One region of the Microbacterium sp. M1A1_1b genome, then DNA from elsewhere that is predicted to be linked to it. Evidence: riboswitches for the same ligand, from Rfam matches in the RefSeq annotation. Region 1 holds a riboswitch; the other holds the start of a gene.
What was found. A riboswitch is a leader RNA that binds a small molecule or an ion and turns the genes downstream of it on or off. The one in region 1 is predicted to bind thiamine pyrophosphate.

Region 1 (9,934 bases):
CATCGGGTGCCACGAGCACGTCCTCCGAGCTCGGCCCGTCCCCGTGCCCACCTTTCGCCAGCACCAGGACGTCGAACGCGGCGGCCACCACACGGGCGGCGGCCACGGGGTCTGCGTCCGGTGCCGACGGAGCCACGAGCCCCGCCAGCACCGCCAGCTCGGACCAGTTCGGCGTGACCAGGTCCGCGAGCGCGAACAGCTCCGTCACCGCGCGTTCGGCGTCGGGGTCGAGCAGCCGGTCACCGCTCGTGGCGACCATCACCGGGTCGACGACCACGACGGGTGGCCGGTGCGCACGGAGCCACTCGGCGACCTGCCGGACGACGGCGGTCGTGCCGAGCATCCCGATCTTCACGGCGTCCACGACCACGTCGTCCGACACCGCGTCCAGCTGGTCGCGCAGCACCTCGACGCCCGGCACGTGCACCGACCGCACGCCGCGCGTGTTCTGCGCGACCACCGCGGTCACGACCGCCATCCCGTACCCGTCGTGCGCGGCGATCGCCTTCAGGTCGGCCTGCAGCCCGGCGCCGCCGGTCGGGTCGGTCCCGGCGATGCTCAGCACGCGCACCGGCCCGCTCACCGCGCACCCCCGTCGGCCAGGAGGCCCGGCAGCCGTCCGACGCCCACCCGCCCGTCCGGCGCACGGCCGGGTCCGGCACCGCGCCACGCCGACACGAACGCGGCCGCAGCAGCCCCCGGGTCGGCGGCCGCGCAGATGCCCGACACCACGGCGACACCGGCAGCGCCGGCTGCCCGGAGTGGGGCGACGTCGTCGAGCGTCACGCCGCCGATCGCCACGCAGGGCAGCTCCGCCCGGTCGGCGATGCCGGCGAACCCGGCGATCCCGAGCGCCGGCGGGTGGTCGGGCTTGGTCGCCGTGGGGTGCACGACACCGACCCCGAGCAGGTCGACCGTGCCGCGGGGCAGCCGGTCCAGCGCTGTGAGGTGCTCCGGGGTGTTCGCGGTCAGGCCGACCAGCGCCGCCGGGCCGAGCAGGGCACGCGCTGCGGTGACGGGCACGTCCGACTGCCCGAGGTGCACACCGGCGACGCGGTGCCCCGCGTGCCGCGCGGCCAGCACCACGTCGAGCCGGTCGTCGACCACCACCCGCGCGGTGTCGCCGACCGCGTCCGCCACGGCGGCCGTCAGCGCCAGCAGGTCCCGCGCGCTCGCGTCCTTGTCCCGCACCTGCACCGTCCGGACCCCCGCCGACACGGCCGCCCGGACCACGGCGAGCACCCCGTGTCCGTGCCGGTCGCACAGCGTGCCGTCGGTCACCAGGTACACGCCGACCTCCCACGGGTCGTCGGTCCACGCCCCGGTCACGCCGTCGACTCCTCGGTGACCCGGGCGTGCCGGACGACGTCCTCGGCTGTCAGCGCGGCCAACCGGTCGAGGAACAGCGGCTGGAAGGTCCCCGGACCGGCGGCGTCCCGTGCGGCGAGTTCGGCTGCAACGGTGTGCACCGTCGTTCCGGCCACCGCGGCGGCGACCGCATCGCCGTCGGTCACCGCCGTGAACGCGGCGATCACCGCGCCGAGGGCGCACCCGCCACCGGTGATCCGCGTGAGCAGGTCGGTGCCGTTCCCGACCCGGACCAGCGTGCCGGGGCCGCCGGGTGCCCCGGGGCCGACCACCAGGTCGACGGGACCCGAAACAGCCACCGCGCCCACGGTCCTCCCGGCTGCGGCGACCGCCGATCCGCGCGCGTCCTCGGTACCCGCCGTGCTGTCGACCCCGCGCCCACCGGCCGACGTCCCGAGCAGGGCGAGCACCTCGGACGCGTTGCCGCGCAGCACCGTCGGTCGGAGCGCGAGGAGCTCGCGCGCCAGGGCCGTCCGGACCGGCAGCGACCCGACGGCCACCGGGTCCAGGACCCACGGCGTCCCGGCAGTCGTGGCCGCCCTGGCGGCCTCGACCGACGCGGCACGCGGCTCGGCGTGCGGTGTGCCGGTGTTGACCAGCAGGGCGTCGGCGATCCCGGCGAACGGTCCGGCCTCGGTCGGCACGTCGACCATCGCGGCCGAGGCGCCGAGTGCCAGCAGCACGTTCGCGGTGACGTTCTGCACCACCGTGTTCGTGATGCACTGCACCAGGGGACTCCGGGCACGGACGGCCTCGAGCAGTTCGGCGGTGTGCGCAGCCCGTGCGGGCGCAGCGTTCTCCATGGACGATCCCTTCGCGAGTACGAGCTCGAGCAGGTTCGACGGGTGTGATCTCAGCCGCTGGATGCGGCACCCCGTGTCTCTGGGCAGCACCGTACACGACGCCGAGCGACGCATCACGGCCGCGTGCGAGGCGCGTGTGGAAGGGTGGACACGTGCCCGACGTCCTGCCCCCTGGTCCGCCACCCGGTCCCCGCGATCCCGGCGACGCCTGGGCGTACGGACCCGACGGCACCAAGGCGTGGGGACTGTTCGGAGCCGCCGGCCTGCTGGTCGACGACGGCGCCGGCCGCGTGCTGCTGCAGCACCGTGTCGAGTGGAGCCACCACGGCGGCACGTGGGGGATCCCCGGCGGTGCTCGCCACCAGCACGAGGACGCCGTCACCGGAGCGCTCCGCGAGTCCGCGGAAGAAGCGGGGGTGCCCGACGGCGGCGTCGACCTGCGCCACACGGCCGTGCTCGACCTGGGGTTCTGGACCTACACGACCGTCGTCGGCCGCGCTGCCCGTCCGTTCGAGCCGGTCATCGCCGACCGCGAGAGCCTGGCGCTGTCGTGGGTCCCGGTCGCCGAGGTCGACGACCTGCCCCTGCACCCGGGCTTCGGCGCGTCGTGGCCGGCCCTCCGCGCGGTGATCGACGTCACCCCGCACGTGGTCGTCGACGCGGCGAACGTCGTCGGCAGCGTGCCCGACGGCTGGTGGAAGGACCGTGCCGGCGCGGCCACCCGGCTGCTCGACGGGGTGACGGCGCTCGCCGCCTCGGGGCTCCCCGCCGCCGCGCTCGGACTCGGGTTCGACCGGTGGTGGCCGCGCTGGTCCGTGGTGCTCGAGGGTGCTGCACGGGACGCCGACGCCTCCGACGACCGGCCGGACACCGTCGCGGTCGTCCGTGCCGACGGCTCCGGGGACGACGCCGTCGTCGAGACGGCCGCCGCAGCCGTGGCCGCGGGGGCCGCACCGGTCGTCGTGGTGACCGCCGACCGGGGTCTGCGGGCCCGGGTGAGCGCGCTGGGCGACCAGGTCGTGGTCCACGGGCCGAGCTGGTTGCGCGAGCAGCGGTAGCGCGGGCCGACCGAGCGAGCTGTCGGAGCGCACGAGCGGCTGGAGCGTGGGTGCCGCGACGGCCTTGTCCGATCACGGATGGATCGCGACATCGGCGGCACCGAGCCGCTACGCTGACCGACACGTCAGCAGCACGTCAATGACGACGACCGCGACAGGAGGGCTCTCATGGAGCGCATCACCAGGGCAGCGGACCGCGTGCACCGGCCGGCCGGACCGTGGACCCCCACCGTGCACCGCCTGCTCGGGCACCTGCACGAGCAGGGCTTCGTCGCGGCACCGGAACCCATCGCCCTCGGCGACACCCTCGAGACCGTGTCGTTCGTCCCCGGCGTCGCGGGCGAGTACCCGTGGACCGAGGACATCGCCAGCGAGGCCGCGCTCGTCACCAGCGCCCGGCTGCTCCGGCACTACCACGACGCCGCCGCCACGTTCCCGCTCGACGACGCGGTGGACGTCTGGTCGCAGTCCACGCGGTCGCCCGTCGAGACCGTCGTGCACGGGGACTTCGCGCCCTACAACTGCGTGTACGACGGCATCCAGGCCGTCGGCGTCATCGACTTCGACACGGCGCACCCCGGCCCCCGCGTCTGGGACGTCGCCAGCGCGGTCTACCGGTTCGCGCCCTTCACCACCGGGGTGGTCGAAGGCAGTACCGCGCCGTCGCTCGACGAACGCCTGGCCCGCGCGGCGGAGTTCTGCGGCGCGTACGGGCTCGACGCCGAGTCCCGCGCCCGGCTCGCGCCGACGATGGTGGCCTCGATCGTGGCACTCGTGACCACGCTGGAGTCCGAGGCCGCCGCCGGCAACCCGAAGTTCGTCAGCGACCTGCAGCACGGACACGCCGAGCTGTACCGCGCCGACGTCGCCTACCTCGACGAGCACGCCGACGCGATCACCCGCGCGGTCGCCTGAGCACGAGCACCGCACCCGACGGCTCTGTCCCCGTGTCCCCGACCGCCGTGCAGCTGCGCGCGATGCGCCTGGCCGCCCAGCACGTCGGGCACCGGGGCGGGACACCGCTCGATGTCGTGCAGCACCTGCACGCGCTGCAGGGGCAGGACCTCGGCCAGTCCCTGTGGGCCATCGGCGCCCGTGCCCTCGGCGTGACGCGCGCCGACGTCCGTGCCGCGCTCGACCGGGGCGACTTCGTCCGGTCGTGGCCGATGCGCGGGACCCTGCACGTCCTGCACGCCGACACGCTGCGGACGATCCTGTCGCTGACCGCCGAGCGGACCCTGCGCGGACTGACCCGGCGGGCGCGCGAGCTGGAGATCGACGACGCGCTGGTCGGGCGGGCCCGTGACGCCACGATCGCCATGCTGCAGGGCGGGAGGTCCCTCGGTCGCGACGACGTCTTCGCCCGCTGGCGCGACGCGGGCATCGACCCCGCGGGCCAGCGCGGGTACCACCTGCTGCTGCACCTGTCGCAGCAGGGACTCGTCGCGTGGGGACCGACCGGCCGCGTGGGACAGGAGCTCGTCCTGCTCGACGAGTGGGCACCGGCCGGTGAACCCGTGCCCGAGCGTGACGAGGCACTCCGCCGCACACTGGTCGGGTACCTGCGGGGCCGCGGACCGGCGACCGAGTCCGACGCCGCGCACTGGACGAAGCTGCCGCTCGGCGACCTCCGCCGGGCCCGGGCTGCAGCAGGCGACACGATCGAGGACCTCGGCGCGGGACTCCTCGACCTGACCGACCGGCCCGAGCCAGACCCAGCGCAGCTGACCCGCGCGCACCTGCTGCCCGGCTTCGACGAGTACCTGCTCGGGTACGCCGACCGCACGGGCCACCTGGCCCCCGAGCACGCGCACCGGGTCGTCCCCGGCGCCAACGGCATGTTCCTGGCGATGGTCGTGCACCGCGGACAGGTCGTCGGCACCTGGCGCACCACCGAACGCACCCGCGACGTCCGCATCACCGTGACCCCGTTCGCCGCACTGTCCGGCGCGGCCACCCGTGCCGTCGAGGCCGCCGCCGGCCACGTCGGACGGTTCCTCGACCTGCCCGTGGTGCTGCAGGTCCTGGACCCGGCCACCTGACGGTCCGCACCGCTCCCGCAGCGTCGGTGGGACCTCCAGGCAGTCCGCAGCGCGCATGCGGCTGGTCCATACGAACGGTCGGGTACTGTGCCAGGGCCATGACCGACAGCCCGGCCGACGCCACCCCGTACGAAGTCCTCGGCGTCGCCGCGACCGCCGACGACGAGGAACTCCGTCGCGCCTACCGCCGCGCCGCGCGCGAGACCCACCCCGACCTGGGCGGCGACGCCGTCCGGTTCCGCCGCGTGCAGATCGCCTGGGAGCGCGTGGGCACCCCCGCCGCCCGCCGCGCCTACGACACCGGATCCCGGCCCACGTCCGCCCCCACCGCCCCGTCCGGTGGATCGGACTGGAGGACCGGCTCGGCCCGCGACGCCTACGCACCGCCCACGGCACGTCGCGACTCCCGCCCCCGTGCCCGGTCCCACGGACATCCCGGCGGTCGGTCGCGCGAGGTCTTCCTGGCCGCAGAACGCGAGTGGGTGGGGCTGGGCGACCCGATCGACGACCCGTACGACCCGTCGCTGATCCGCTCCGCGCCCCGGTTCATCCGCCGGCTGCTGGGCGAGGCACTCGCCGAAGAGGCGACCGCGTCGATCGTCGCCGACATGGGCATCGGCGTGACCGTCTGGCACGACCTGGACGCCGGGGCCGAGGGCAAGCTCGACCACGTCGTGCTCATGCCGAGCGGGCTCTGGGCGCTCGAGTCCATCGACTGGGGCGGCCCGGTGCGCATCGAGCACGGCGAGGTCGTCGGCGAGACCCTCGAGCCGGGGGAGCGTCCCGTCAAGGAGCTCGTCCGTGCCGCTCGAGCGGTGCAGAAGCAGACCCGCGTGCGGTTCACCGGGCGACTGCTGGTGGTGCCGGACTCGGCCGTCGACGTGGACGTGCAACTCGTCGGTCCGCAGCGCAAGCCGACCGCCTTCGTCGTGCGGCGGAGTGCGCTCGGGCAGGTGCTGAACGGGGTGTGGTCGCCCGAGGGTGCCGTCGACGTGTTCGAGGTCCGCGACCGGCTGCAGCAGACCGTCCGCTTCGTCTGACAGGTCGGGGAGCTGGCGGGTCGGGCGCTCAGTAGCCGCGGAGCTTCTCGAGGTCTCGGCGCTCCCGCTTGCTCGGTCGACCGGCACCGCGCTCGCGCATCGGGACGAACCCGGCCTCTTCGGCGGGCAGCCGCGGCGGCGTCCGGTCGTCCAGGTGCTTCGCCGCCTCGGTCGCACCGACGCGTTTGAGGATGATGCTCTTCACGACGACGATCCGGTCGAACCCGGCCTGTCGCACGCGGACCTCGTCCCCGGGGCCGACGGGCTGCGCGGGCTTCGCGCGTTCGCCGTTCACCTTGACGTGCCCGGCCTTGCACGCGGTCGTGGCGGCGGACCGGGTCTTGGTGATCCGGACCGCCCAGATCCATGCGTCCACCCGGGCCCTGTCCATGTCCCCACCCTAGGCGCGCCGTACCCTCGGGTGCATGGGTGCCGAGGCGCAGGACGTGATCGCACGGGGGCTCGCGCTCGAGCTGCTCGCGGCGGTGCAGGTCGGCGAGCGGGTCGTCGTCCGGGCGCACGACGGCGACGGTGCGCGCGATGCCCTCGGGCAGGTCGCGGTGCGGACGGCGGACGCCGTCACGATCGACACCCGCCGGGGACCCGTGGTGGTGGCCCTGGCGGACGTCGTCGCCGCGAAGCGCGTGCCGCCGCCGCCGGCTCCGCGGACACGGGGGCGCTGAGACACCGCGGCACCGGCACCGGCGCCGCACCGTGCGCGGGTCGGCACCGTGCGAGGTTGGTCGCCGGTGCGAGGTCGATCGGGTGGTGAGGGGAACGTTCCTCGCACGGGCCGGTCGTCCTCGCACCAGCGCGCAGACCGGCACCGCGCGGCGCCAACCCGCCCGACCCCGGCGAGCCGCGACCGACCGGTGCACCCCGCCGTCGTAGCCTCGGCCCATGCCTGTCCCCGTCCCACTCGGCACCGAGGACCGCACCGCACGCCTTGCCCTGCGCCACCCGGACTCCTGGCAGCGCGAGGACACCGCCCAGGCCGACCTGCGCATCACCGGCGACGACGTCGTCCTGACGGTCCGTTCCCGGCCGAGCGACCGTGCGATCGGCGACGAGACAGCCTCGCTGCTCGACCGGCTGCCGGGAGCCGTCGACGGGCTGCTGCTGGTCGGGTGCGACGTGTGGACGAGCGTCGGCGCGCCGGCACGGCTGGTCGAGTACGTCCGGCCGGACACCGGCGGTGACGACGAGGACGGTCACGGGGACATCGCCGGCGCCCACCTGCTCTTCGTGACCGGCCGGCACCGCGTCGACGTGACGGTCGAGCGCCCCCTCGCCCGACTCCAGGCCACCGACGACGTCGTGTTCGCCGTCCTCGAGTCCGTCCGGGCGACCGGGCCCGTCACCGCCCGCGACACCCGCGACCTCGAGGCACTGCCCGTCCCACCCGCACCCACCGAGCTCGCCGGGCCCCGCATCGGCGACGAGGCCCTCGCGACCCTGCAGAGCATGGCCGGCAAGCGCTGGAGCCCGACGCTGTTGCGGTCGGCCGGGGGCCGCGAGCTCGTCGAGGCGGGCCTGGTCGGCCGCTTCGGGACGCTCCCCGCGACCACGCAGGCGCTGCTGGAGCCGTGGAGCGACGACCAGGCACCGACCACCCTCGAACAGCACCTGCCCGACGGGCGCGTGACGCGCCTCCAGGCCTGGTCCGGAACGGTGGTCGACACACCGGACGACCGCGGCTCGGTCCTCGCGCAGCTGTCAGCCGAGCGCGTGCTGCAGACCGCGGCCGGGAGGCTCGGTGTCGGTCCGGCATGGACCTTCCCGTTCCGCACGGGGACGCTGCGGGCCGACCTGGTCGGCCGGCGCCTGGCCGGTGGCGACGACGCACCCGACCTGCCAGCGGAGGTGGCCGATGCCGACCCGCGGCTGGCACGGTTCTGGGCCGCGCCGTGGACGGTGTCGTACCTGCGCCGTCCGGGGAAGCCGCGGCCGGTCACGATCGTCCGGGCCGAGGGCATCGGGTTCGCGCGCGTCGGACGCACGGAAGCCGGCGCCACCGCGTTCGGAGCGGAGTCGCCGGCCAACGTGTACCGGTCGCTGGTGCGGGCGTTCCTGCCCGCTGCTTCCTAGACGGCGGGTCCCGCCGTGAGCGTCACCGTGGTGGTGGTCGATGCGCCGGTGGTGTTGGTGTAACCCACCTGCACCTTGTCACCCACGGACTTGGACTGGATGACCTGGGTCAGCTGGTCCGCGCTCGTGATCGCCGTGCCGTCGATCGAGGTGATCGTGTCGCCGGCCACGAGCCCCGCGTTCGCCGCGCCGGACTCGGCGATGGTGCCGGCCACCGCGACGCCACCGCTGGTCGCCGTGCCGCTGACCTGCACGCCCAGGAACGCGGGCAGGCCGATCGTGATCGTGCCACCGGCCTGGCCGTCGAGGATCTTGTCCGCGATGGACTTCGCCGTCGCGATCGGGATCGCGTAGCCGGTGACGTCCGCCGAGCCCGACGACGCCGCGGTCGCCATGCCGACGACCTCGCCCTCGGAGTCCAGCACCGGACCGCCCGAGTCGCCGGACACGACGTCAGCCGCGAGCTCCATCAGGCCGGTCAGCGACTCGGTGCCCGTGCCGGACTCGCTCTGCACCTGGATGTCCTGGTCGGTCGCGGTGACGCTGCCCTCGGCCGCCACCAGGTTCCCCGTGCCCTCGGCGTTGCCGACGTCGGTGATCGCGTCGCCGGTCTTCGCGCCGCCGTCGTCGTCGAGCGACACGGTCGACAGGCCCGAGGCGCCCTCGAGCTTCAGCACGGCGACGTCGTTGGTGGCGTCGGCGCCGACCACGTCGGCCTTGTACTCCTTGCCGGTCGTCTCGTCGGTGACGGTGATGCTCGTCGCACCCTGGATGACGTGGTTGTTCGTCAGGATCGTGCCGTCGCTGGTCAGGACCATCCCGGTGCCTGCCGCCTGCGACGACGCGTCGTAGTTCAGCACCGTGTTGATCGTGACGACGCCCTTCTTCTGCGCGGCGGTCGCGGCGGTCGCGGGGCTCTGCGTGCTCGTGCCGGAGCTGCCATCGCTGCTGCCGCTCCCGCTGCCGTCACCGGGCACCGTGAAGCCGTTCGTCCCGCTGCCGTCCGACCCGGTGCCGCTGCCCGAGCCCGTGCCGGGCAGGGTCGTGGTGCCCTGCGACTGGCTCGAGGTGGTCTGGGTGCCGTGCGACGACAGACCCAGTGCGGTGCCACCGGCAGCGCCGACGATCGCCAGTGCGGCGATGCCCGAGCCGATCATCAGGCCCAGACGGCGCTTCTTCGTGCCGGGCTGCGTGCCGAACGCGCCGCTCCAGCCCTGCGGGGCGTGCGCGCCGCCGTACGGTGCGCCGGCGTGCTCGCCGTGCTGCGCCGCGTGGGCCCAGGTGTGCGTGCCGGCCAGCGCCGGGCTGCCGATCAGGTACGGGCCGCGGCCGTCGGCAGCGTAGGCGTACGGGCCGGAACCATCGGGAGCGTAGAGGTACGGACCGGAGCCGTCGAAGGCGTAGGCGGGGCGGAGCGTCGACGCGTCCGCGTGCGGGGCCTCCCACGTGGAGCGGGGTGCGGCGTCCTGTGCGTCGATCGGCGTGGTGCCCGGTTCGGCGTCGGGGTTCGGGGTCTCGTTCATCGGTGCTCTCCG
Region 2 (9,934 bases), on a different contig from region 1:
CCCACGTGTTCGCCAGCCCCTGCGTCAGGTACGGCCCGTACAGCGGCAGGTAGTTGCCGCTCGGACCGAGGTGGTTGTACACGACGTCCTGGATCACGCCGAGGCCGAGCGCGTGCGCGGTGTCGACGAAGCGGTCGTAGGCATCCGGCCCGCCGTACGGCGCGTGCACGGCGTACCAGGCGACACCGTCGTAGCCCCAGTTCCACTCGCCGTTGACGGCGTTGACCGGCAGCAGTTCGACGAACTCCACGCCGAGCTCCACCAGGTGGTCGAGCTGCTCGGCTGCGGCGTCGAGCGTGCCCTCGGGTGTGTAGGTGCCGACGTGCATCTCGTAGATCACGGCGCCGCGGGCCGGGCGGCCGGTCCACGACTCGTCGGTCCAGGCGAACCGTGCGGGGTCGACCACCTCGGACGCGCCGTGCACGCCGTCCGGCTGGTACCGGCTGCGCGGGTCGGGGCGGACCGCGTCGTCATCGTCGAGCCGGAACCCGTACCGGGCACCGACGACAGGCACGATCGCGTCGGTGCGCCACCAGTCGTCGTCTCCGCGGGTCAGCGGGTACTCGGTGCCGTCGACGACCAGGCGCACGCGCTCGGGGGTCGGCGCCCAGACGGCGTATCGATCGGGTGCGGTCATGCGTGACCCTCCAGGATCTCGATCTCGGCCTGCGCGTCCGTCTCGGTCGCATCGGTCGTGCTCGTGTCGTTCGCTGTCGTGCTGTTCGCTGTCGTGTCGCCGGTCGCGGCGGCACTCGTGACCGCGTCGGTGTGACCGGCCGCGACGTCGGCCGAGGGCACCAGCAGGGCGACGGGGTAGGTGGCGAGCAGCTCGGAGAGCTGGACGCCCCTGGCTGCCGGGAAGTGCCTCCCGGTCAGGGCGTCGACACGGTCGACGGGAGCCGGGTGGATGCAGGTGTCACCCCACCCGCCGACCCGCTCGAGCCCGATCGGCAGGCGGGTGGCGACGGTCACGGCGCCGCCGCGGTCGAAGGCGACCACGTGGTCGGCCGCGCTGCCGGTGGCCTCGACCGGCAGGTGTCGCGTGAACAACTCGGGGCGATCGCGCCGCAGACGCAACGCGCGACTGGTGACCAGCAGCTTCGCCTCGCCGTCGATCCCGATCGAGGGCAGCATCTCGGGGCCGTCGTCGTCGGGGCCGTCGAGCTCGGCCAGGATGCGGCGGCGCTCGGCGTAGTCGACCGCGCGGCGGTTGTCCGGGTCGACGAGCGAACGGTCCCACAGCTCGGTGCCCTGGTAGACGTCGGGAACGCCGGGCGCGGTCAGCTGCACGAGCTTCAGGCCGAGACCGTTCGACCACCCGGCCGCGTTGATCCGCTCGTCGAGGTCGTCGAGCACGGCGACCACCGTCGGGTCGTCGAACGCAGCGTCGACCAGCGCGTGCATGCGCCCCTCGAAGTCCTGGTCCGGCTCGGTCCACGTGGTGCTGTCACCGGCTTCGCGCGAAGCCTTCTCGGCGTAGGCGTGCAGGCGTTCGCGGCTGGCGGGGCGCGCGCCCACGATCGCCTGCCAGAGCAGGTTCGCGAAGACCTGGTCCTCGAGCGGCGCGAGCGTGTTCAGCCGGTGGACCACCTCGGTCCACTCGTCACCCAGCTCCGCGAGCACGGCGATGCGAGCGCGGGTGTCCTCGCTGCGCTTCGTGTCGTGCGTGGTGAGCGTCGTCATCGTGTGTGGCCAGCTCGCCAGCCGCTCACGTTGCGCGGCGTGGAACTCCTCCACCGAGACGGCGAAGATGCTCGGGTCACCGCCGACCTCGCTGAGCGAGCTGAGCTTGGCGGAGCGGTAGAACGCGGTGTCCTCGACGCCCTTGGCCATCACCATCCCGCTGGTCTGCTGCAGGCGGATCGCAGCAGCGTTCGACGGGTCGATCAGCGACGGCGCGATGCGGTCGATGACGTCGGCCAGGTCGGGTCGCGTCTCGGCGGCGCCCTCGAGCGCGTCGATCAGGAAGTGCGCGCCCTCCGGCAGGTAGGTCCGGTAGACGTCGAAGCAGGCGATGACCTCGGCGAGCGCGTCGACCAGTCGAGCGTGGTCCTCGGTCAGCCCCTGGGCCTCGAGCAGACGGGCAAGACGCTCCACCTCGCTGCCGAGGATGCCGTCGGCGATCCCGCGTCGGGTGTCGTGGGTCAGGGCCTGCCAGTCGGCCGGTTCGGCCTCGACGGTCGCCCACAACGGTTCCTCGCCGCGGGGGTCGACGAACACCCGGTCCATCGTGCCGAGCGCGTCGTAGCCGGTGGTGCCGTCGACCGGCCAGCTGCCGGGGAGCTCCTCGCCGGGCTCGAGGATCTTCTCGACCAGGGTGTACGCACCACCGGTCAGACGGTGCAGGTCGCCGAGGTAGCCGGCGGGGTCGTACAGCCCGTCCGGGTGGTCGATGCGCAGGCCGTCGACCAGACCGTCGCGGAACCACTCACCGACCACGGCGTGCGAGGCCGCGAACACCTCGGGCTCCTCGACGCGGATCGCCGCGAGGGTGTTGACCGCGAAGAACCGTCGGTAGTTCAGGTCGTGGTCGGCGCGCTTCCAGTGGATGAACTCGTAGTGCTGTCGATCGTGCACGGTCGGCACGTCGTCGCCGTCGTGGACCGTGCCCGGAGCGGTCGGGTACGCGGTGGCCCCGACTCGCAGCACCGGGCGCTCGGGATCGGACGTGTCCAGCGAGACCGCGTCGAGCATGTCGTCCGCGAGCACGGGGACACGCAGTCGACCGCCGCCCGCCTGCCAGTCGACGTCGAACGCCCAGGCCACGGGTGACTCCTGCCCGCGCTCGAGCAGGGACCACCACCACGGGTTCGTCTCCGGGGTCGCGACACCGACGTGGTTGGGCACGATGTCGACGAGCACGCCGAGCCCCGCAGCGTGGGCCGCCTCGGTGAGGGCACGGAACGCCGCGTCGCCGCCGCGCTCGGTGTCGACGTGCGTGTGGTCGACCACGTCGTAGCCGTGGGCGGAGCCGGGCTCGGCCTGCAGCACCGGCGACAGGTACAACCAGTCCGCACCGAGGTCGTGCACGTACTCGACGACGTCGGCCGCGGCCGTCAGGTCGAAGTCCGGGGACACCTGCAACCGGTAGGTCGAGACCGGGGTCCGCTTGGTCACTGGGGTGCTCCGTTCTGCGCGGTCGCGCTGGGTGCCGTCGAGCCGGCTGGGTTCGCCGGGGTGACGGCGTCTTGCGCTGCGCGCGGTGCCGGGGCCCCCGCGGTGGCCGTGTCGACCGGGGTGACCGTGACCTCGTGGTCGGGTTCGGCGCGCAGCACGATCATCGAGCGTGCGGGCACATCGAGCTTCGATCCCGCGTCGAGCACCTGCTCGCGGGCGCCCGGGTCGGCGGTGTCGATCCGCACGGTCCAGCCGGGGGAGTACTCCTCGGGTGGGAGGGTGAAGGTCACGACGTCGTCGTGGGCGTTGAAGTAGGTGATGAACGCGACGTCCGTCACCCGGTCGCCGCGGGCGTCACGCCCGCGGATGCCCTCGCCGTTCAGGTACATGCCGACGCTCTTGCCGAAGCCGGAGTCCCAGTCCTCGGGTTCCATCGCGTCGCCCGACGGGGTCAGCCACACCACGTCGGGCAGGGGCTCGTCCTGGCCGCGACGCACCGGTCGGCCGTTGAAGTACCGGGTGCGGCGGAACGTCGGGTGGTCGTGTCGTAGCTTCAGGACGTCGGCCGTGAACTGGACCAGGTCGTCGTCAGCGGTGTCCCAGTCGATCCAGCTGATCGCGGAGTCCTGGGCGTAGACGTTGTTGTTGCCCTGCTGCGTGCGGCCGAGCTCGTCGCCGTGGGCGATCATCGGGACGCCCTGGCTGAGCAGCAGCGTCGCCAGGAAGTTGCGCTGCCGCTGCGTCCGCAGGGTGTTCACCGCCGGGTCGTCGGTCGGCCCTTCGGCGCCGGAGTTCCACGAGCGGTTGTGGCTCTCGCCGTCGTTGTTGTCCTCGCCGTTGGCCTGGTTGTGCTTCTCGTTGTAGGCGACCAGGTCGTACAGGGTGAAGCCGTCGTGCGCGGTGATGAAGTTGATGCTGGCCTTGGGCGTGCGGCCGTCGTGCTCGTACAGGTCGGCCGAGCCCGAGATGCGCGAGGCGAACTCGCCGAGCGTCGACGGCTCACCGCGCCAGAAGTCGCGGACGGTGTCGCGGTACTTGCCGTTCCACTCCGACCACTGCGGGGGGAAGTTGCCGACCTGGTAGCCGCCGGGACCGACGTCCCACGGCTCGGCGATGAGCTTCACCTGCGACACGATCGGGTCCTGCTGGACCAGTTCGAAGAAGGCCGACAGTCGGTCCACCTCGTAGAACTCGCGAGCGAGTGCCGCGGCGAGGTCGAAGCGGAAGCCGTCGACGTGCATCTCCGTCACCCAGTAGCGCAGCGAGTCCATGATGAGCTGCAGCGAGTGCGGGTGCCCGACGTTGAGCGAGTTCCCGGTGCCCGTCACGTCCATGTAGTAGCGCTTGTCGTCGTCCATCAAGCGGTAGTACGCGGCGTTGTCGATCCCACGGAACGACAGCGTCGGGCCGAGGTGGTTGCCTTCGGCGGTGTGGTTGTAGACGACGTCGATGACGACCTCGATGCCCGCGCGGTGGAGCTCCCGCACCATCGTCTTGAACTCCTGCACCTGCTGTCCGCCGTCACCCGAGGACGAGTAGTGCGAGTGCGGGGCGAAGAACCCGATGGTGTTGTAGCCCCAGTAGTTCGACAACCCCTTGTCCTGCAGGGTCGAGTCGTTCACGAACTGGTGCACGGGCATGAGTTCGAGCGTCGTGACGCCCAGGCGCTTGAGGTGCTCGATGACGGCGGGGTGCCCGACACCGGCGTAGGTGCCGCGCTGGTCTTCGGGGACGTCGGGGTGCGTCTCGGTCAGGCCCTTGACGTGCGCCTCGTAGATGACCGTCTCGCCGTACGGGGTGCGCGGAGCACGGTCGCCCTGCCAGTCGAAGAAGGGGTTGATCACCACGCCCTTGACCATGTGGGCGCCGGAGTCCTCGTCGTTGGTGGAGTCGGGGTCGCCGAACGTGTACGAGAACAGCGACTGGTCCCAGTCGATGTCGCCGCTGGTGGCCTTGGCGTACGGGTCGAGCAGCAGCTTGTTCGGGTTGCAGCGGGCGCCCGTCGCCGGGTCGTACGCCCCGTGTACCCGGAAGCCGTAGAGCTGGCCGGGTCCGGTGTTGGGCAGGTACGCGTGCCAGACGTAGGCGTCGACCTCGACCAGGGGGACGCGCTCCTCGGTGCCGTCCTCGTCGAAGAGGCACAGCTCCACGCGTTCGGCCACCTCGCTGAACAGGGCGAAGTTCGTGCCACTGCCGTCGTACGTCGCGCCGAGCGGGTAGGGATTGCCGGGCCAGGTGTGCAAACGTGCCTCCATATGTCTCGCTGAGCGTATCGGCGCCTCCCTGTGCTGTCCGCCGCCCTGCCGGGCCCGTGGACGGGTCCGACCGCCCCACGCCCTGTGGACAGGGGCCTCCGCGCACCCGGGGTGCCGCGGAGTAGCCTCGCGCCATGACCAACATCGTGACGCAGATCGCAGACAAGGTGCGCCCCGTCGGCGTCTCCTCGAACTACGGAGACCCGGTCGAGGTCGGGGACCAGACCCTCATCCCGGTGTCCGTCGGGTGGTTCGGCTTCGGCGGCGGTGGCGACGACCAGAACGGTGGCGGTGGCGGTGGTGGCGCGACGCTCCCCGTCGGCGCCTACGTGCGTCGTCCTGGCAAGGACCTGGAGTTCGAACCGAACCTGATCTCGCTGCTCGTCGTCTGCATCCCGGTGATCTGGGTGACCGGCACCGTCCTCCGCAAGCTCGTCCGCGTCCTCAAGAAGTAACGGGCGCCGCGCCGCAGTACACTGCTGGGACACACACGGGAGTCCGGGATCGCCGGGCTGAGAGGGAGCGAGTCGCGCTCCGACCGTCGAACCTGATCCGGGTCATGCCGGCGCAGGGAGGAGTCCACATGCCTGTCGGCACGTCATCTGCTGTTCCGTCCACCGCGGCCCCCGTCGGCCGCCGTTCGCTGCGATGGCGCGTCGTCGACATCGTCGTCGCCAGCGTCCTGGCCGTCGCCGTCGGCGTGGTCTTCAAGGTCTGGGAGTTCGGGTACGAGCCCCTGTCCACGGCCGTCGCGCTCCTGCTGCCCGGCACACAGGCGCTCTTCGGGGGTGTCTGGCTGCTCGCCGGACCCCTCGTCGCGATCATCGTGCGCAAGCCGGGTGCCGCGCTCTTCGCCGAGTTGGTTGCCGCCAGTGTCGAGGCGCTGTTCGGCACCCAGTGGGGGTGGACCACGCTCGAGGCCGGACTCGTCCAGGGCCTGGGTGCCGAGCTCGTCCTCGCGCTGTTCCTGTACCGCGTCTACCGACTGCCCGTCGTGGTGCTCGCCGGTGCCGTCGCCGGGCTGGCGATGGGCCTGAACGACATCGTGCTCTCGTACGCGGGTCTCGACCCGGCGTTCAAGCTCGTCTACGTCATCAGCGGCATCGTCTCGGGTGCCGCGATCGCCGGCCTCGGGTCCTGGCTCGTCGCGCGTGCACTGGCACGGACCGGCGTCCTGTCCTCGTTCGCCGTCGGCCGCGAGCACGCGAAGCGGCGCCGGACCACCGCGGCGTGAACCAGGCGGGTGTCACCCCCGCTCGGATCGAGTTCGGCGACTGGGGTTGGCGGTACGCCGCGCGTGACGCCTGGGCCGTCCGCGGGCTCGACCTGGTCGTCGAGCCCGGTGAACGTGTCGCCGTGGTCGGGGCGTCCGGGGCGGGCAAGTCCACGCTCCTGCGCGCCGTGGCCGCGGTGCTGCCCGACGAGCCCGACGCGGACGACCACTCGGCGGCTTCCGTGCAGGGCTCGGTGACGGTCGACGGTGCTGCACCCGGGTCGGCCCGGGGCCGCGTCGGCCTGGTCATGCAGGACCCCGAAGCCCACACGGTGATGTCACGCGTCGGCGACGACGTCGCGTTCGGCTGCGAGAACCTCGGCGTCCCGCGAGCAGCCATCTGGGAGCGGGTCCGGTCCGCACTCGAGGTCGTGGGGCTCGCCCTGCCCCTCGACCGGTCCACCACGATGCTCTCGGGTGGACAACGGCAGCGGTTGGCGCTCGCCGGGGTGCTCGCGATGCGCCCGGGTGCCGTCGTGCTCGACGAACCGTGCGCCAACCTCGACCCCGACGGCGTCCGTCAGGTCCACGATGCCGTGCGGGCACTGCTCGACGACACCGGCGCGACCATGCTCGTCGTGGAGCACCGGATCGGCACCTGGCTCGACCTGGTCGACCGACTGGTGCTGCTCGCGCCCGGGGCCGGCGTGCTGGCCGACGGCCCGCCCGCCGAGGTCCTGCGCGAGCACGGCGCGGCCTTGACGGCCGCCGGCGTCTGGGTGCCCGGCGCCGACCCCGCACGCGGTTCCGCTCGCCGCCCCCGCCCCGCTCCGACGCGAGCGGGCGAAATGCCAGGGCAGGTCGCGGCGGGGACCCGGGTATTCCGCCCACTCGGCGGCGACGCCGCCGGAGCAGCGCCCGGCATGGGCGCGCCCGCTCCGACGCGAGCGGGCGAAATGCCAGGGCCCGTCCCGAAGCCGTCCGTGGTATTCCGCCCGCTCGGCGCCGCCGCGCCCCCCGACGCCGCGCCGGCCGCTGCCGCGCCGGCCGCTGCCGCGCCGGCCGCCGCCGCGCCGGCCGCCGCCGCGCCCGCCGTCGAGCTCCACGCCGGCGCCGACCTGCTGGTCGCCGAGGAGCTCGGCACCGCACGCAGCCGACGCCATCCGGTCGGCCACGGCATCGACCTCACCGTCCGTGGGGGAGAGGTCCTGGCGGTCACGGGCCCGAACGGCATCGGCAAGTCGACACTCGGCCTGACCCTGGCCGGGCTGCTCCGTCCGGCGGTCGGTACGCTCCGTGCCACCACCCAACTGATCAGTGCCACCGCAGCGCCCCCCGCCGGCCCAGCGCCCTGTGGTTGGTCGAGCCGGCAGCTCGCTGCCCGCATCGGCACCGTGTTCCAGGACCCCGAGCACCAGTTCGTCGCCCGCACCGTCCGGCAGGAACTCGCGGCCGGCCCGACCGCGCTCGGGACCGACCCGGACGAGGTCGCCGCACGCGTCGATGACCTGCTCCAGACGTTCGGTCTCGTCCACCTCGCCGATGCGGACCCGTTCACCCTGTCCGGCGGCGAGCAACGACGGTTGGCCATCGGCACCGTCGTTGCGACGCGGCCGCCGGTCATCGTGCTCGACGAGCCGACCTCCGGCCAGGATCGTGCCACCTGGCAGGCCGTCGCAGGAGCGCTCGGCGCCTTGGCGGATGCCGGTACCGCCATCGTCGCGGTCACGCACGACCGTGATCTCGTCCGTGCGCTCGACGCCCGCGAGCTCGTGCTCACCGCGACCGGCCTGACCGACCCGACCACCAGGACTGCACCGTGACCGCTCCGGCAACGCGCGACGACCGGCCCGGCCGGGCCGGGCCTCCTGATCGGTCGACTCGGTCGGATCAGACACCCCGACCCGATCGGACTACCCCGCCCACCGATCGGACGACCCCGCCCAGCGACCCGACGAATCCGCCCGATCGGACGATCCGCTCGGACCGCACAGCCCGCCCCGCCGTCCAGCCCGTGGCGACCCTGCTCGGTGTGCTCGGACTCGGTGTCTGCCTGGTGCTGAGCCTGGACCTCGTGTCCGCGGCGGTCGCGCTGGCGATCGAACTCGCACTCGCACCGCTCCTCCGGATCCCGGTCCGGACACTGCTGCTGCGGACCTCGCCGGTGCTGCTCGCGGTCCCGCTGACGGGCCTGAGCATCGCGCTGTACGGGCAGGCGTCGGGCCGCGAGTGGTTCGACCTCGGCTTCGCGCACGTCACCGACGGGTCGCTCGAACTGGCGCTCGCGACGATGCTGCGCGTGCTCGCCGTCGGCCTGCCGGGCGTGGCGCTGTTCGTCCGCGTGGACCCGACGGACCTGGCGGACGGGCTGGCGCAGGTCCTCCGGCTGCCGGCGCGCTTCGTGCTGGGCGCGCTCGCGGCGATCCGCATGATGACGCTGCTCGGCGAGGACTGGCGACAGATCGGCATGGCCCGACGGGCGCGAGGGCTGGGGGACGGTTGGCGGCTCCGACGTGGAGCGTCGATGGCCTTCGCGCTCCTCGTGGTGGCGCTGCGGCGTGCGACGACCCTCGCGGTGGCGATGGAGTCGCGCGGGTTCGGTGCGCCCGGGCGGCGCACCTGGGCTCGGCCGGCACGGTTCGCGGGACGCGAGTGGGCCACGGTCGCACTGCTGGTCGGGATCGGCATGGTCGCCATCGTGGTGTCGGTGGCCGCAGGGACATGGCGTGCCTGAGACGGACGGACTGGAGGCCCGGCTCGCGTCGGTCTCGATGCTCGCCACCCGCGCGTGGACCGCTGCGACGGTCGACGGGCGCCGGCCCGTCGTGCTGGTCGACGGACGCTCCGGCACGGGGAAGACCACCCTGGGTACCGCCCTGGCGGGGGAGATCGGTGCGCAGCTCGTCCACCTGGACGATGTCTACCCGGGGTGGGACGGACTACGCGCCGCCGCCGATGCGGTCGTGACCGACGTCCTCGGAGCCCCGTCGGGGTACCGGCGGTGGGACTGGACGGCGTCGGCGCCGAGCGACTGGGTACGGCTCGACCCCGCCGCGCCGATCGTGGTCGAGGGTTGCGGGGCCCTGTCGCGCGCCTCGGCGCCGATGGCGTCCGTGCGGGTGTGGCTCGCCGCCGACGATGCGGTCCGGAAACGTCGGGCGATCGACCGCGACGGCGACGTGTTCGCCACGGAGTGGGACAGGTGGGCCCGACAGGAGGATGCGTTCATCGCTGCCGAGGCTCCGGAGTCGCTGGCCGACGTGGTGCTCCGGTCCTGATCACTCGCAGGCCGGGCTCCAGGCGCGGGCCCGGCCGCCCCACGCGAGCGCTGCCCGCGGTCCGCGCTGAG

Region 2: linked by a shared signal. The riboswitch ahead of ACLBWP_RS16400 (ECF transporter S component) and the one ahead of thiM (hydroxyethylthiazole kinase) in region 1 are both predicted to bind thiamine pyrophosphate.

Annotation. Positions count from the first base shown of each region.
Region 1 covers NZ_JBKFAJ010000001.1:829,784-839,717, reverse strand. Annotated here, with positions in the region: partial or broken gene thiD (bifunctional hydroxymethylpyrimidine kinase/phosphomethylpyrimidine kinase) at 1-565, opposite strand, end outside; gene thiE (thiamine phosphate synthase) at 580-1,329, opposite strand; gene thiM (hydroxyethylthiazole kinase) at 1,326-2,171, opposite strand; TPP riboswitch at 2,160-2,255, opposite strand; gene ACLBWP_RS04125 (NUDIX domain-containing protein) at 2,324-3,229, shown strand; gene ACLBWP_RS04120 (phosphotransferase enzyme family protein) at 3,398-4,144, shown strand; gene ACLBWP_RS04115 (winged helix DNA-binding domain-containing protein) at 4,177-5,271, shown strand; gene ACLBWP_RS04110 (DnaJ domain-containing protein) at 5,370-6,311, shown strand; gene ACLBWP_RS04105 (RNA-binding S4 domain-containing protein) at 6,340-6,702, opposite strand; gene ACLBWP_RS04100 (hypothetical protein) at 6,737-6,994, shown strand; gene ACLBWP_RS04095 (hypothetical protein) at 7,212-8,399, shown strand; gene ACLBWP_RS04090 (S1C family serine protease) at 8,396-9,922, opposite strand.
Region 2 covers NZ_JBKFAJ010000008.1:132,327-142,260, reverse strand. Annotated here, with positions in the region: gene treZ (malto-oligosyltrehalose trehalohydrolase) at 1-637, opposite strand, end outside; gene treY (malto-oligosyltrehalose synthase) at 634-3,117, opposite strand; gene glgX (glycogen debranching protein GlgX) at 3,114-5,360, opposite strand; gene ACLBWP_RS16405 (hypothetical protein) at 5,507-5,827, shown strand; TPP riboswitch at 5,853-5,964, shown strand; gene ACLBWP_RS16400 (ECF transporter S component) at 5,956-6,606, shown strand; gene ACLBWP_RS16395 (ATP-binding cassette domain-containing protein) at 6,603-8,408, shown strand; gene ACLBWP_RS16390 (energy-coupling factor transporter transmembrane component T family protein) at 8,600-9,319, shown strand; gene ACLBWP_RS16385 (ATP-binding protein) at 9,312-9,863, shown strand.